One region of the Halomonas sp. Mc5H-6 genome, then DNA from elsewhere that is predicted to be linked to it. Evidence: predicted binding sites of a transcription regulator. Region 1 holds the regulator's gene; each other region holds the start of a gene.
The links. Region 1 encodes sigma-54, which starts transcription at its own class of promoters, with help from an activator protein. Its sites were predicted from a motif close to TGGCACNNNNNTTGCTNT; they were not measured.

Region 1 (4,180 bases):
GCAGGGGAATATTCAGCAGGGATTAACCACGCCTCGCCTGGTGCATACTCCCCAATCCGCCTCGACACTCGCCGAGACGCCGCATGCCACGCTTTATGACAGCGAGCGGCGCGTCTGGAACGCCACGTCAGAGATAGGTACGCTTAATACCCGTTCTCAGGAGCTGACGCTTTCGGGCGACGCAAGATTGATCGCCCCTGAAGAAGGCTGGCAGCTTGACACGGACGTTCTGCACTATGAGGGGAAAACCGCCCATGCGTGGAGTGACACTCATGTGCTGCTCCAGCAACCACCCCAGCGCATGACAGCACGGCGTATGGATGCATGGCTCAACGAGGAGGAAGTGCGGCTTGAAGGTGACGTTCAAGGCCACCACCCTCCGGAGACGCAACCCGGACAGGAATGAAACATGAAAGCGTTTATCTACACGGCGATGGCGGCTGCCTGCCTAGTGCCCTTTTACGCGACGGCGGATAACCACCAGCAGCCAGTTGAAGTCGTCGCCGACCAGCTTGACCTGGATCAGCGCGCAGGTACAGCGGTCTACACCGGCGACGTCGAAATTCGCCAAGGCAACATGCTGATACGAGGCGACGAAGTGGAAATCCAGCGTAACGAAGAAGGCGAGCTCTCCCGGGCCACAGCGCTGGGCGAACGAGCGTATTTGCGGCGCCAGCCCGAGGACCAGGATGGCCCGATGGAAGGCTGGGGTCGGCGGGTGATCTACCATGTCGCCGAGCGCCGGGTCGAGTTGATTGATCGGGCGGAAATCATCCAGCAAGGCGACCGCTTCACCGGGGGACGCCTGGAATATTTCATCGACCAAGAGGTCGTCAAGGCGCGTTCCGATGTCGACAATCAAGAGTCGCAGCGCATTCGCATGACGCTGCAACCCGAAGGTTAAGGAGAGCCAGATGGCCGTTGCCGACAACAGCGCAACACGAACGCTATACGCCCGTCATTTGGCAAAAAGCTACAAACGCCGGCGCGTGGTGAAAGACATCAACCTGGATATCTCACAGGGCAGCATCGTCGGCCTGCTCGGCCCCAATGGCGCTGGCAAGACCACGTCATTCTACATGATTGTCGGCCTGGTCAAGGCAGATGCGGGCAGCGTTGGTATTGATCAACTCGACCTTTCCCGAGCGCCCATGCACGAGCGCGCCAAGGCAGGCATTGGCTATTTGCCCCAGGAGGCGTCGATCTTCCGCAAGCTTTCCGTCGCCGACAACATCATGGCCATTTTGCAAACCCGAAACGACCTGGACCGCGCCGGACGCGAAGCGCGCCTGGAAACACTCCTGGAAGAGTTTCATATCACCCATATCCGCGACAATATGGGCATGAGCCTTTCCGGGGGCGAACGGCGCCGCGTCGAGATCGCAAGGTCCCTCGCCACCGAACCTGCGTTCATTCTGCTGGATGAACCTTTCGCGGGTGTAGACCCCATCTCCGTAGGCGACATCAAGTCGATCATCCGCGCCTTGAAGGACCGTGGCATTGGCGTCTTGATTACCGACCACAATGTGCGCGAAACACTGGATATCTGCGACGTGGCCTACATCGTCGGCGACGGGCATATCATCGCCAGCGGTTCCCCGGACGCTATTCTTGACAACCAGGAGGTACGTGACGTTTACCTAGGTGCTGATTTTCGTCTCTAAAGCCCTTAATGGCATATTTATTGCCAATGGCATACTTATTGCACTTGCACCCGATCACAACTCGCACTAGGGTGGATGCTTTCCGATAAACGAGTGGTTCTCAGATGGTCATGAAAGCTTCTCTTCAACTGCGGATCGGCACCCAGCTCACCATGACACCTCAGCTGCAGCAGGCGATTGCCCTGCTACAGCTATCAACGCTCGATTTACGCCAGGAAATTCAGCAAGCGCTCGATGCCAACCCCATGCTCGAGCAGGAAGACGAGTTCAGCGAAAGCGAACAAGCCGCCAGCGAGCCGGAAGAAGGCGAGTGGGCAGATAGCATTCCCAAGGAGCTGTCCGTCGACAGCGACTGGTCAGATACCTATCAGGATTCGGCTGGCAGCGGCAGCACAAGCAGCGACGGGCCTGACTTCGAGCGCCAGGCAGCCGGGCAAAGCCTTCATGGTCACCTCCTCTGGCAACTCGCCATGACCGATTTGAGCCAACGCGAACAGTTAGTGGCCGAGAGCCTGATTGATGCGCTGGATGCTAACGGCTATCTCACCCAACCCCTTAACGACATCCGCGAAGGACTGCGAGATCAGGGCGTGGAAGGCCTCAGCCAGCGCGAGGTCGAAACCATTCTGCTGCGACTGCAACAGTTCGAGCCCACCGGCATCTTCGCCCGCGATCTTCGCGAATGCCTGATGCTTCAGCTCGCCGCCCTGCCCGACGACACCCCGCTGCTGATGCCTGCCCGGCGGCTGGTCCGCCAGTTCCTGGAAGCCCTGGGCAAGAACGATCAGCGTCTCCTCAAGCGGCGACTCGGTCTGGACGACGCGCAACTCGATGACGTCATCCAACTGATCAGAAGCCTGGACCCGCGCCCCGGCAGCGTTTACAGCGCCACTGACGATAGCTACGTGATTCCCGACCTGGTGGTTCACCACGATAACGAAGGCTGGCACCTCGAACTCAACCCCGAGGCCTTGCCCAAACTCAGGATCCAACCCGATTACGCCAGCCTGATCAAGCGCGCCGACAAAAGCCAGGATAACCAATTTCTCAAGGACCACTTGCAGGAAGCCCGCTGGCTGATCAAAAGCCTCTCCAGCCGCAACGACACCCTGCTACGCGTTGGGCGGGAAATCATTACCCGCCAGATCGGCTTTCTCGAACACGGCGAAGAAGCCATGAAGCCGCTTATCCTGGCCGATATTGCCGATGCGGTGGAGATGCACGAATCGACCATCTCTCGTGTCACCACCCAGAAGTTCATCCATACACCGCGGGGCATTTTCGAGCTTAAATACTTCTTTTCCAGCCAGATCAGTAGCCAGGACGGCGACAGCCACTCCAGTACGGCCATTCGTGCGCGCCTCAAAAAACTGATCCAGGAAGAACCCCCCGGCAAACCCTTGTCGGATAGCCGTCTGGTCACCCTGCTGGAGGAAGCCGGCATCCACGTGGCCCGACGCACGGTCGCCAAATATCGCGAAGGCATGGGGATCCCGTCTTCAAGCGAACGACGCCGTTTGCGGTAGAAAAACGGAAACTCACTACAAGGGCTTTGCTTAACGCCAAAAAGGGTTACAATCGAAGAACAGTCCGACGGATAAGGAGTACGTCAATGCAAGTCAATATCACCGGTCATCATGTAGAACTGACTGACGCCTTGCGTGACTATGTCAACGAAAAGTTGGAACGCGTTGAGCGCCATTACGACAACATCACCACCGTACAGGTAACGCTCTCGGTCGAAAAAGAGCGTCAACAGGCCGCCTGTACGCTGCACGCTGCAGGCGCTGACTTGCATGCCGAGGCCCTCGATAATGACATGTACGCCGCCATCGACGCCCTGGCGGACAAGATCGATCGACAACTCGTTAAGCATAAGGAAAAAGCACAAGCCCGCGCCCAGGGCGCAGGTGTGCGTTAATTCAATGACGTTGGCCACAATCCTCCCCCCGGAACGCGTTCTCTACGATGTGCCCGGGGGCAGCAAAAAACGGGTGCTGGAATTTTTCAGCACCTTTATCGCACAAAACATTCCCAGCCTCGACAGCCAGGAAGTGTTCAGCCGTCTGATCGGCCGTGAACGCCTCGGCAGTACGGGGATTGGTAACGGCGTGGCGATTCCCCATGCGCGAAGTCCGCATTGTGATTCGCCCATCGCCGGCTTTCTCAAACTCAATGAAGCGGTCGACTTCGACGCCATTGACGGCGACCCGGTTGACCTGGTGTTTGTTCTGCTCGTGCCTGAAGAAGCCGACGATACGCACCTGGCACTGCTGGGCCAAGTTGCCTCCATCATGAATGATGCCGACACGCGCCAGCAGCTACGCAAGTCGGGTAGTCAGCGTGAATTGCTGGACCTCATCTCCGCCAAGATACGCGAACAGGCTGCCAGCCTTTAAAAAGGCGAGGCGCTTATGGACCGTCCTAATCCCGGGTCGCTTGTCCAAGTCGCTTGACCGCAAGCAAGAGAGCCTTCATGCAACTCGTCATTATTAGTGGCCGATCAGGGTCAGGCA
Region 2 (4,180 bases), on a different contig from region 1:
CCATTATCTTGGGTCAACCTTCCGCTGGAAAGATGTAGAGAGAACTGCAAAAAGCGCGCCAAATGCGCCAGCGCGCTGATTTGCACGTCACTTGCGCCGTGTGGCGGTGCATGGCGAGCTGTTTTAGCGCAGGCCATCGACGCCTCCAGCCATCGCATGCACCATAATGGCGCATTAGTGCTATTCTGCCACCACAATCGTCACCGCGGTTGTGCGGTGCTGCCGTCGACCCTGGCTATCCAACAACTCAGCCTGAAGCCGATGCCGACCAGCGGGCAAGTTCGCCAGCCAGAACACATCGCTGTGCAGCGCCGACTGGCTGATCTCGCCATTCACCCGCAGCTGCACCCGATGGTCATCGCGTAACCGCGGCACAATGCTGAGCATGACCGGCGTGGCGGCGCCCACCTCGGCACCAGCGCTTGGCGAGCGAATCAGGAAGCGGTCGTAAGGCATGAAGGGCTGGCCAGGCGAGGTGGCCGGTGGCTTATTGGGCGCCTCCGCGTATTCGCTTGGCAATCCAGGCAGCGGCGCCAGCTCAAGCGCTTCGCCGCCCTCGCTCGGGGTGTCGGAAAAGGTGACATTGCCGTGTTCATCGACCACTCGATAGACGGTTGACGATGCAGCCGTGATATTCACCCATGCGACCAGCACCAGGCCCATGCCCCAGCCCTTTGCCTGCGCCACTAACGCCTTACGCGACATATGCCCCCCCTTAACAAAAAAAACCCCGCCGTGGCGGGGTTTAGGCTTATCTGCACCACATCGGTGAGATTAGCAGCTGTTCTTAGCAGCTGTCGTTCTTAACAGCTGTAGTACATATCAAACTCGACCGGGTGCGTGGTCATGCGAATACGCTCCACGTCTTCCATCTTGAGCTCGATGTAGGCATCGATCATTTCGTCGGTGAACACACCGCCTTCGGTGAGGAAGGCACGGTCGGTGTCCAGCGCTTCCAGCGCCTGATCCAGGCTGCTCGCCACGGTCGGCACGGCCTTGCCTTCTTCCGGCGGCAGGTCGTACAGGTTCTTGTCCATGGCATCGCCAGGATGGATCTTGTTCTTGATGCCGTCGATACCGGCCATCAGCATGGCCGCAAAGGCCAGGTACGGGTTGGCTGTCGGGTCAGGGAAGCGGGTTTCAACGCGCTTGCCTTTCGGGCTGGCGGTATACGGGATACGGATGGACGCCGAACGGTTACGGGCACTGTAGGCCAGCATGACCGGGGCTTCGAAGCCAGGTACCAGACGCTTGTACGAGTTGGTCGAGGCGTTGGTGAAGGCGTTCAGGGCACGGGCATGCTTGATGATGCCGCCAATGTAATACAGCGCCATTTCAGAAAGACCCGCGTACTCATCACCCGCGAACTGGTTGGTACCGTCTTTCCAGAACGACTGGTGAACGTGCATGCCCGAGCCGTTATCGCCTACCAGCGGCTTCGGCATGAAGGTGGCCGTCTTGCCATAGGCATGCGCTACGTTGTGGATAACGTACTTCATTTCCTGGACTTCGTCGGCTTTCTTCACCAAGGTGTTGAATTTCACACCGATTTCGTTCTGACCGGCGTTGGACACCTCGTGGTGGTGAACTTCCACCGACTGGCCAATCGCTTCCAGGGTGTTACACATGGCACCGCGGATATCGTGGAAGCTGTCGACCGGAGGAACCGGGAAGTAACCGCCTTTGACACGCGGGCGGTGACCCAGGTTGCCGCCTTCTACCTGACTGTCCGTGGCCCATGCACCTTCTTCAGAGGTGATCTTGTACATGGCGCCCTGGATGTCGGATTTCCAGTGGACTTCGTCAAAGATGAAGAATTCGGGCTCAGGACCGAAGAAAGCAGTGTCACCAAGACCGGTTGACTGCAGGTACGCCTCAGCGCGCTTGGCAATGGAGCGTGGGTCACGGTCATAGCCCTGCATGGTGGCCGGCTCGATGATATCGCAGCGGAGCACCAGGGTGGCATCTTCGGTGAAGGGGTCAAGATAGGCAGTACCGTCTTCCGGACGCAGAATCATGTCGGATTCGTTGATGCCCTTCCAGCCGTTGATGGACGAACCATCGAACATCTGACCGTTTTCGAAAAACTCTTCGTCGACATCGCGGGCGGGCACGGTCACGTGCTGCTCTTTACCGCGGGTGTCGGTGAAACGCAGGTCTACCCACTTAACATCATGCTCTTCAATTAGCGCGAGAGTCTTGGCTGACATAGTGTCCTCCGGTATGAGCGTGGCTTAAAGCTAATGACAGTAAGCTACCAGTAAATGTTGTTCGACATGTTGCGTGCATCATGGCACGCCTGCCTTGCTTATTCACTCAACGTTTGTCCGTTGCAATCAACAGAACGTCTAGCGATAGAAACCGGCTAATGTTGTAGCACGCCGCAAGGCGAGTTGCCTATGACCTACATAGCCGCTGCCGTTGACAATGCAGATTGCGTGCCACTTCTGCACCAATATGGCATAAATAAATAGCAACTTTTTGTTTTTAAATAATTTTTAAAATCAGTTTTGTGCCACTTCATGTTGCATTTCACGCGTGGCTGCCAATACACGGCCCGACAAGGCCTTTCTATGCACCAATAAAGAACAAAAACGCGGTCTTTTGCACAATCTTGGTGCGAACAACAATAAAGCCTGGCCCTCTCGCATAATTTGCTTGCGCGCCAAGCAGTAGATACTATATTAAACTTTTCAACACAATTAGTTACAATAAGCAAAAAACTACGTACATAGGCCGGAGGGCACCCCATGAAGTCGGTCTGCTTTATTGTTGACACCTGCGTAACGGGTGCCCAATTGCCTCGCCATCTTTACACCATTTACCAAGCCACTGCCGACATACACACCCTTTGCACGCTCAAAGTGACCAGCCAAAATAACGACCACCGGCTAACGCAGATGGCGCAACGCTTCGACGCACATTGCACCACACTGCCAGGCACCGCACTGGGGGCACGCCTTAACCATGCGGCCGCCGCCAGCCAGGCCGAATGGCTGGTATTTGCCCTGCACGCCACGGCCTTGCCGGTCACCCTGTGGTCGGCGATGCTCCCCATGCTGGATAGCTACGCCGTGGATGCCGTCGTACTCGGCTCCAGTGAACCCACCCTGCCCGCACGCCTGCTGCAACGCTTTTTGGCCACGGCGCTACAGTCGCCGCCCTACATAGCGGTCCGACGAACCTGGTTGGAGCGCCTGGGGGGGTTCGACCCCGACCTCGACCGCAGCGCTCTACACGATTTCCTCCAGCGACTGCACGCCTGCCCGACCCGCATCCACACCCTGACAAGCAACGACACTTTCTCCCCAGGGGCCGCCTAGCGCACTGCCACCTTCAATTGCTTGCCAAACATCATCGACCCGATTCGGGACGTATTGACCACTTTGCTTAGCACAATGCAGCCGGTCATGCTCACCAGCGCAAGAATCCCGGCGTAAACCATGATGGGCAGCGACAACGGTGCGATGATCAGGTCGGTGACGATGAAAAACATCGGATGCGCCAGATAGATACCAAACGAATACACATTGATCTGGCGGACCCAATTCGGTGCGGCATAGCCTTTCAGCTGACGCGTCGCGCAGAGGGTAAACAGCACAAAGAATGGAATGACCCAGACCTCTTTCGAGGTGAACTCCGGCAGGCGGGCAAGCGTTGCCACGCAAAGCCCCAGTACAAACAGGCCCAGGCAGGCCGGGTGAGCCAGGTACTTTATCCACATCGGTCGCTTTGCTTTGTCACCATCAGGTGCCAGCGGGTAGTAACGCACGAGTACCAACGCCAGGAAAAACAGGTACAGCCAGCCGAGCGGCGCCACCCAGAGCAGATACCCCGGCGGGTCGACGCCCTGCCAATACGCCGTTCCCCAGTAAGCCATGCTGATCAAGCAGGATAGCCAGAACCACGGCACCGGATTGACCCGCCAGAGACGCAAGCGGGTAAACAGCCAATAGCCGACATAAAACTGCATCGCAATGATCAGGAAGTAACCGTGCCAGCCTGCATAAACAAAATACTCAACGGCATTGGCCCAGAAGTTGACCGAATCGCCTTCTGCCCATCTGGTCGCCCACTCCGCCGTTGAATAGATAAATCCATACACGAAATATGGCAGCATGACGTATTTAACCCGCTGGCGTATAAACCCATCAGGTACCGCTTTATCGTAGCGAACGGC
Region 3 (4,180 bases), on a different contig from region 1:
CACGATCACCGCAGCAATTAACCCCGAAACCACCACCGTGAAATAAAACTGCACAAACAGGTGGTTGATATCCACGAAGCTGGTCACGAGCAGCGCAAAGGCAATCGAGACCACCGAAAAGTTGGAGGCAATCACCGAGGCCTCGCGGCCGTTATAGTAGCCCTGCTCGTACTGCTGGGTGGTAATCAGCACGCCGACGGTACCCGACCCCATCCACGACGCGGTGGCATCGATGGCGCTGCGTCCCGGCAGATTAAAGATCACCCGGAACGGCTTGCGCACCAGGCTGCCGATAAACTCCATAAAGCCGAATTCCACCAGAAACGGCAGCAGCAGCGCAGCAAAGAAGAAGAAGGTCAGCAGCACCGGCGCCAGGTCGTTGAGCATCACCCCACCGGTAAACGATGCGGTGACGAATTCGGGGCCTACCTGAAAAAACGTCATCAAGGCAAAGAGCGCGCCCAGAATGCGCATACCCAACCATACCGGCCCGACGTGAAACATTTCGTTCAGTACGCCCGATTTCGCCCAGGAAGGGTTCACCAGTTTGGCGTAAAGCGTGGCCACGACCGAGAAGCACAAAACCACCGTGGCGATAGCAGGCAAGGCCGTTCCCAGCAGGGTTTGCAATCCATCGGCCATCAGGCCCATGCCGATGTTAATGGTGTCGCCCACTTGAAAGGGCACCAAGAACAACAGCACCCCGATCAAGGAGGGGATTAAGAATTTGATGAGATGACGCCGTTGGATCGGCTCATCGGCGCTTGGCTCGTCTAGCTGCACATGCGAGGACATGGGTTCACCTGTATTGAAGGTTTATTGGAGGTGAGCTGGCGATTTCTGAAGCGGCGGCCAGCACCGCTTCTTACCTTGTCTATTTATGGATCGCGCCTTGTTACACCGGCGCTTTGTAATGCCATCATCTGATTAACTGCCGCGTTTCACGCCCGGCAGTACACAGAGCATTTCATACAACAACGTGGCCCCCATTAGCGCGGTGTTACCGCTGGGGTCGTAGGGTGGCGACACTTCCACCAGATCGCCGCCGACAATGTTCAGGCCTGCCGCACCACGAACGATTTCCAGGCCCTGGGAAGACGTCAGGCCGCCCATTTCCACCGTGCCCGTACCGGGGGCAACCGAGGGATCCAGGGCGTCGATATCAAAGCTGATGTACACCGGGATATCGCCCATCTGCTCGCGTACTTCCTTCATCAGCGGCGCCAGCGAGCGGTACCAGCAATCCTCCGCCTGAACGACACGAAAGCCCTGATCGCGACACCAGTCGAAATCTTCCGCCGCGTACCCCGTCCCCCGCAGGCCAATCTGCACGACCTTGTTGGCGGCCAGCAGCCCCTCTTCCTGGGCACGACGAAACGGCGTGCCATGGGCAATCGGCTCGCCAAACATGTGCTCGTTCACATCGGCATGGGCATCGACGTGGATCAGCCCCACCGGACCATGTTTCTTGGCAATGGAACGCAGTACCGGTAGTGTCAGCGTATGTTCGCCGCCGAGCGTTAGCGGAATGCAGTCATGCTTGAGCACCTCGTCGTAAAACGCGGTAATGATGTCGACGCTTTTCGGCAGGTGAAACGTATTGATGGGGACATCGCCAACGTCCGCCACCTGCAGGCTTTCGAAGGGGGCCGCGCGGGTCGCCATGTTATAGGGGCGCAGCATGCGCGACTCATCGCGAATCTGGCGCGGACCTAGCCGCGTGCCGGGGCGGTTCGAGGTGCCAATATCCATGGGAATGCCGATAAAGGCCGCGTCCAACCCCTGAGCCGTTTCCTGCGTGGGCAGGCGCATCATGGTCGCGGGGCCAGCAAAGCGCGGCATGCTGTTGCCGCCCAGCGGCTGATTAAAGTCCGACATACTCATCTCCAGCTTGTTATTGGTTGCGCCATATCCGGCCTGACTACTGCTCACTACTACTGAATACTGCAGGTACCGTGCCAACTTCCATCTCGCGCTTAAGCCGCCATTGAGCGCCGTTAAAAAGCTCTTGTGATGCAAAAATGCATTGAAAATAGGGCCGCTTGATTCAAAAATGCATTATCGATTCAGAAACGCATCAAAGGAGCCCCTGGTGAGCGACATCGATAGCTGCGTCCTGCAAACCATCGTGGAAACAGCCAACGACCATTTCTTCATCGTTGGTGGCGACGGCCGCGTGCTGGATATCAGCCCGGGCGCCGAAGCGGTTTACGGGTTATCACGGGAGGAACTGCTTGCCAGCAGCGTTCAACAGCTACAGGCCGCTGGGGTACTGAAGCCGTCGATTACGCTGGAAGTGATGCGCACGCGCCAACCTGCGCAGCTTATGCAGGTCACCGGGACAGGCCGACGCGTCATTGCTGAAGCCTACCCCGTCTTTGTGGAGGGTAAACTTGAGCGCGTCATCAGCCGCTCCCGGGATCTTACCGACCTGCAACTGCTGCAAGATGAATACGCCCTGCTGCAAAAACGCTTCAGCGAACACTTGAAGCGCAGCCATGCCGCCCCCGATGCCGAAGAACAGGCGCTGGATGACGCCCTGGATGACCTCCAGGTCAGAAGCAACGTCATGCGGGAAATTGCCCTGCTGCTCAAGCGCGTGGCGCCCTCGGATGCCAATGTGCTGATGCTGGGGGAGTCCGGCGTGGGGAAAACCGCCTTCGCCAAACAATTGCACCGCTGGAGCCAGCGCTGTGACGGCCCCTTTATCGACGTCAACTGCTCGGCCATCCCCGAGAACCTCTTCGAGTCGGAGATGTTCGGCTACCAGCCAGGCGCTTTCAGCGGCGCCGCGCGGCAGGGCAAAGCGGGCCTATTGGAGCAGGCCGAAGGCGGCACGCTGTTTCTGGATGAGATCGGCGAGCTGCCGCTACTGATGCAGACCAAACTGCTCAAGGTGATCCAGGATGGCAGCCTGACCCGCTTGGGCGATACCCGCCCAAGGCGGGTGAATTTCCGTTTGGTCGTCGCCACCAACCAGGACCTGGCCAAGCAGGTCGAAGCCGGGCACTTTCGGCTGGACCTTTACTACCGTCTTAATGTCATCCCCGTCACCCTGCCCCCGCTGCGAGACCGCCGCGAGGATATACCCGACTTGGTAGAGGCCTGTCTGAACCGGCTGAACCAGCGCTATGGGCGGCAGAAAATCCTGGGCAATCAGGTATGGTCGACTCTGATGGGCAGTGAATGGCCCGGCAACGTCCGCGAGCTGGAGAACTGGCTGGAAAGAGCCTGGCTTTCAAGCCCCACCGATCAAATCGAAACGCCGACCGTTCATCCCCAAGCGGAACACCCCGCCACGAATCTGGCAAACGCACCAACTTCCTCCAAGACGTCACCCATCGAGCCCCATGAAACCCTCAAACAGTATCTCACGCGGCTGGAGCGGGAAACCTTTGAAGAATTAAGCACCACGCTGCCCAGCACCTACGCCATCGCCGAACGGCTGGGCATCAGCCAATCCAGCGTGGTACGCAGGCTCCAGCGTTATGGCATTAAAGTCGCCAAGTGATCTTCTGCTTGACACGACGGCTGTCATCAACCATCCATGTAAGTGTCATGCAACTGCAACACCTTCAACACAAGCTGGATCAATAACAACCAACAGCCGGTGATGAGTGTTATGGAGCAATCGCGTATCCGCCTGGAACGCGTTACCAAACGTTGGGACGCGACACCCGCCGTCGACGGTATCTCCTTCGATGTCACGCCCGGGCAATTTGTCATTCTGCTCGGCCCCTCGGGCTGCGGTAAATCAACCACCTTGCGCATGATCGCAGGCCTGGAAGAGGCCAGCGACGGACGTATTTATATCGGCGATCGCGACGTCACCCGCCTGCCGCCGGGGGATCGCGGGCTGAGCATGGTGTTCCAGTCCTACGCGCTGTTTCCGCACTTGAGTGTGGCCGACAACATCGTGTTTGGCCTGCGCAGCCGCAAGGTACCCAAAGCCGAGCAGCGCGAGCGGCTGGCCAAGGTCGCCGAACTCGTTGACCTCACCGACCACCTGAACCGCAAACCCGCCCAGCTTTCCGGCGGCCAGCGCCAGCGGGTGGCACTGGCCCGCTCGGTGATTTCCGAACATCCCATCTGCCTGATGGACGAGCCGCTATCCAACCTGGACGCCCGGCTGCGCAGCGATATGCGCCGGGAAATCAAGGCGTTGCAAAGCCGTCTGAAC

Region 2: glnA (glutamate--ammonia ligase) is a predicted target of sigma-54. The motif match lies at 2,427-2,444, and genes of this name have one in related genera.
Region 3: speB (agmatinase) is a predicted target of sigma-54. The motif match lies at 1,944-1,961, and genes of this name have one in related genera.

Annotation. Positions count from the first base shown of each region.
Region 1 is NZ_JAMXSI010000001.1:198,105-202,284, reverse strand. Features, by position in the region: gene lptC (LPS export ABC transporter periplasmic protein LptC) at 1-406, shown strand, start outside; gene lptA (lipopolysaccharide transport periplasmic protein LptA) at 410-904, shown strand; gene lptB (LPS export ABC transporter ATP-binding protein) at 915-1,664, shown strand; gene NH395_RS00895 (RNA polymerase factor sigma-54) at 1,769-3,190, shown strand; gene raiA (ribosome-associated translation inhibitor RaiA) at 3,277-3,585, shown strand; gene NH395_RS00885 (PTS sugar transporter subunit IIA) at 3,590-4,063, shown strand; gene rapZ (RNase adapter RapZ) at 4,141-4,180, shown strand, end outside.
Region 2 is NZ_JAMXSI010000010.1:62,917-67,096, reverse strand. Features, by position in the region: gene NH395_RS13970 (DUF4124 domain-containing protein) at 181-705, opposite strand; gene glnA (glutamate--ammonia ligase) at 804-2,210, opposite strand; gene NH395_RS13960 (hypothetical protein) at 2,751-3,323, shown strand; gene NH395_RS13955 (acyltransferase family protein) at 3,320-4,180, opposite strand, start outside.
Region 3 is NZ_JAMXSI010000012.1:78,981-83,160, reverse strand. Features, by position in the region: gene NH395_RS15185 (YjiH family protein) at 1-795, opposite strand, end outside; gene speB (agmatinase) at 928-1,878, opposite strand; gene NH395_RS15175 (sigma 54-interacting transcriptional regulator) at 2,093-3,511, shown strand; gene NH395_RS15170 (ABC transporter ATP-binding protein) at 3,623-4,180, shown strand, end outside.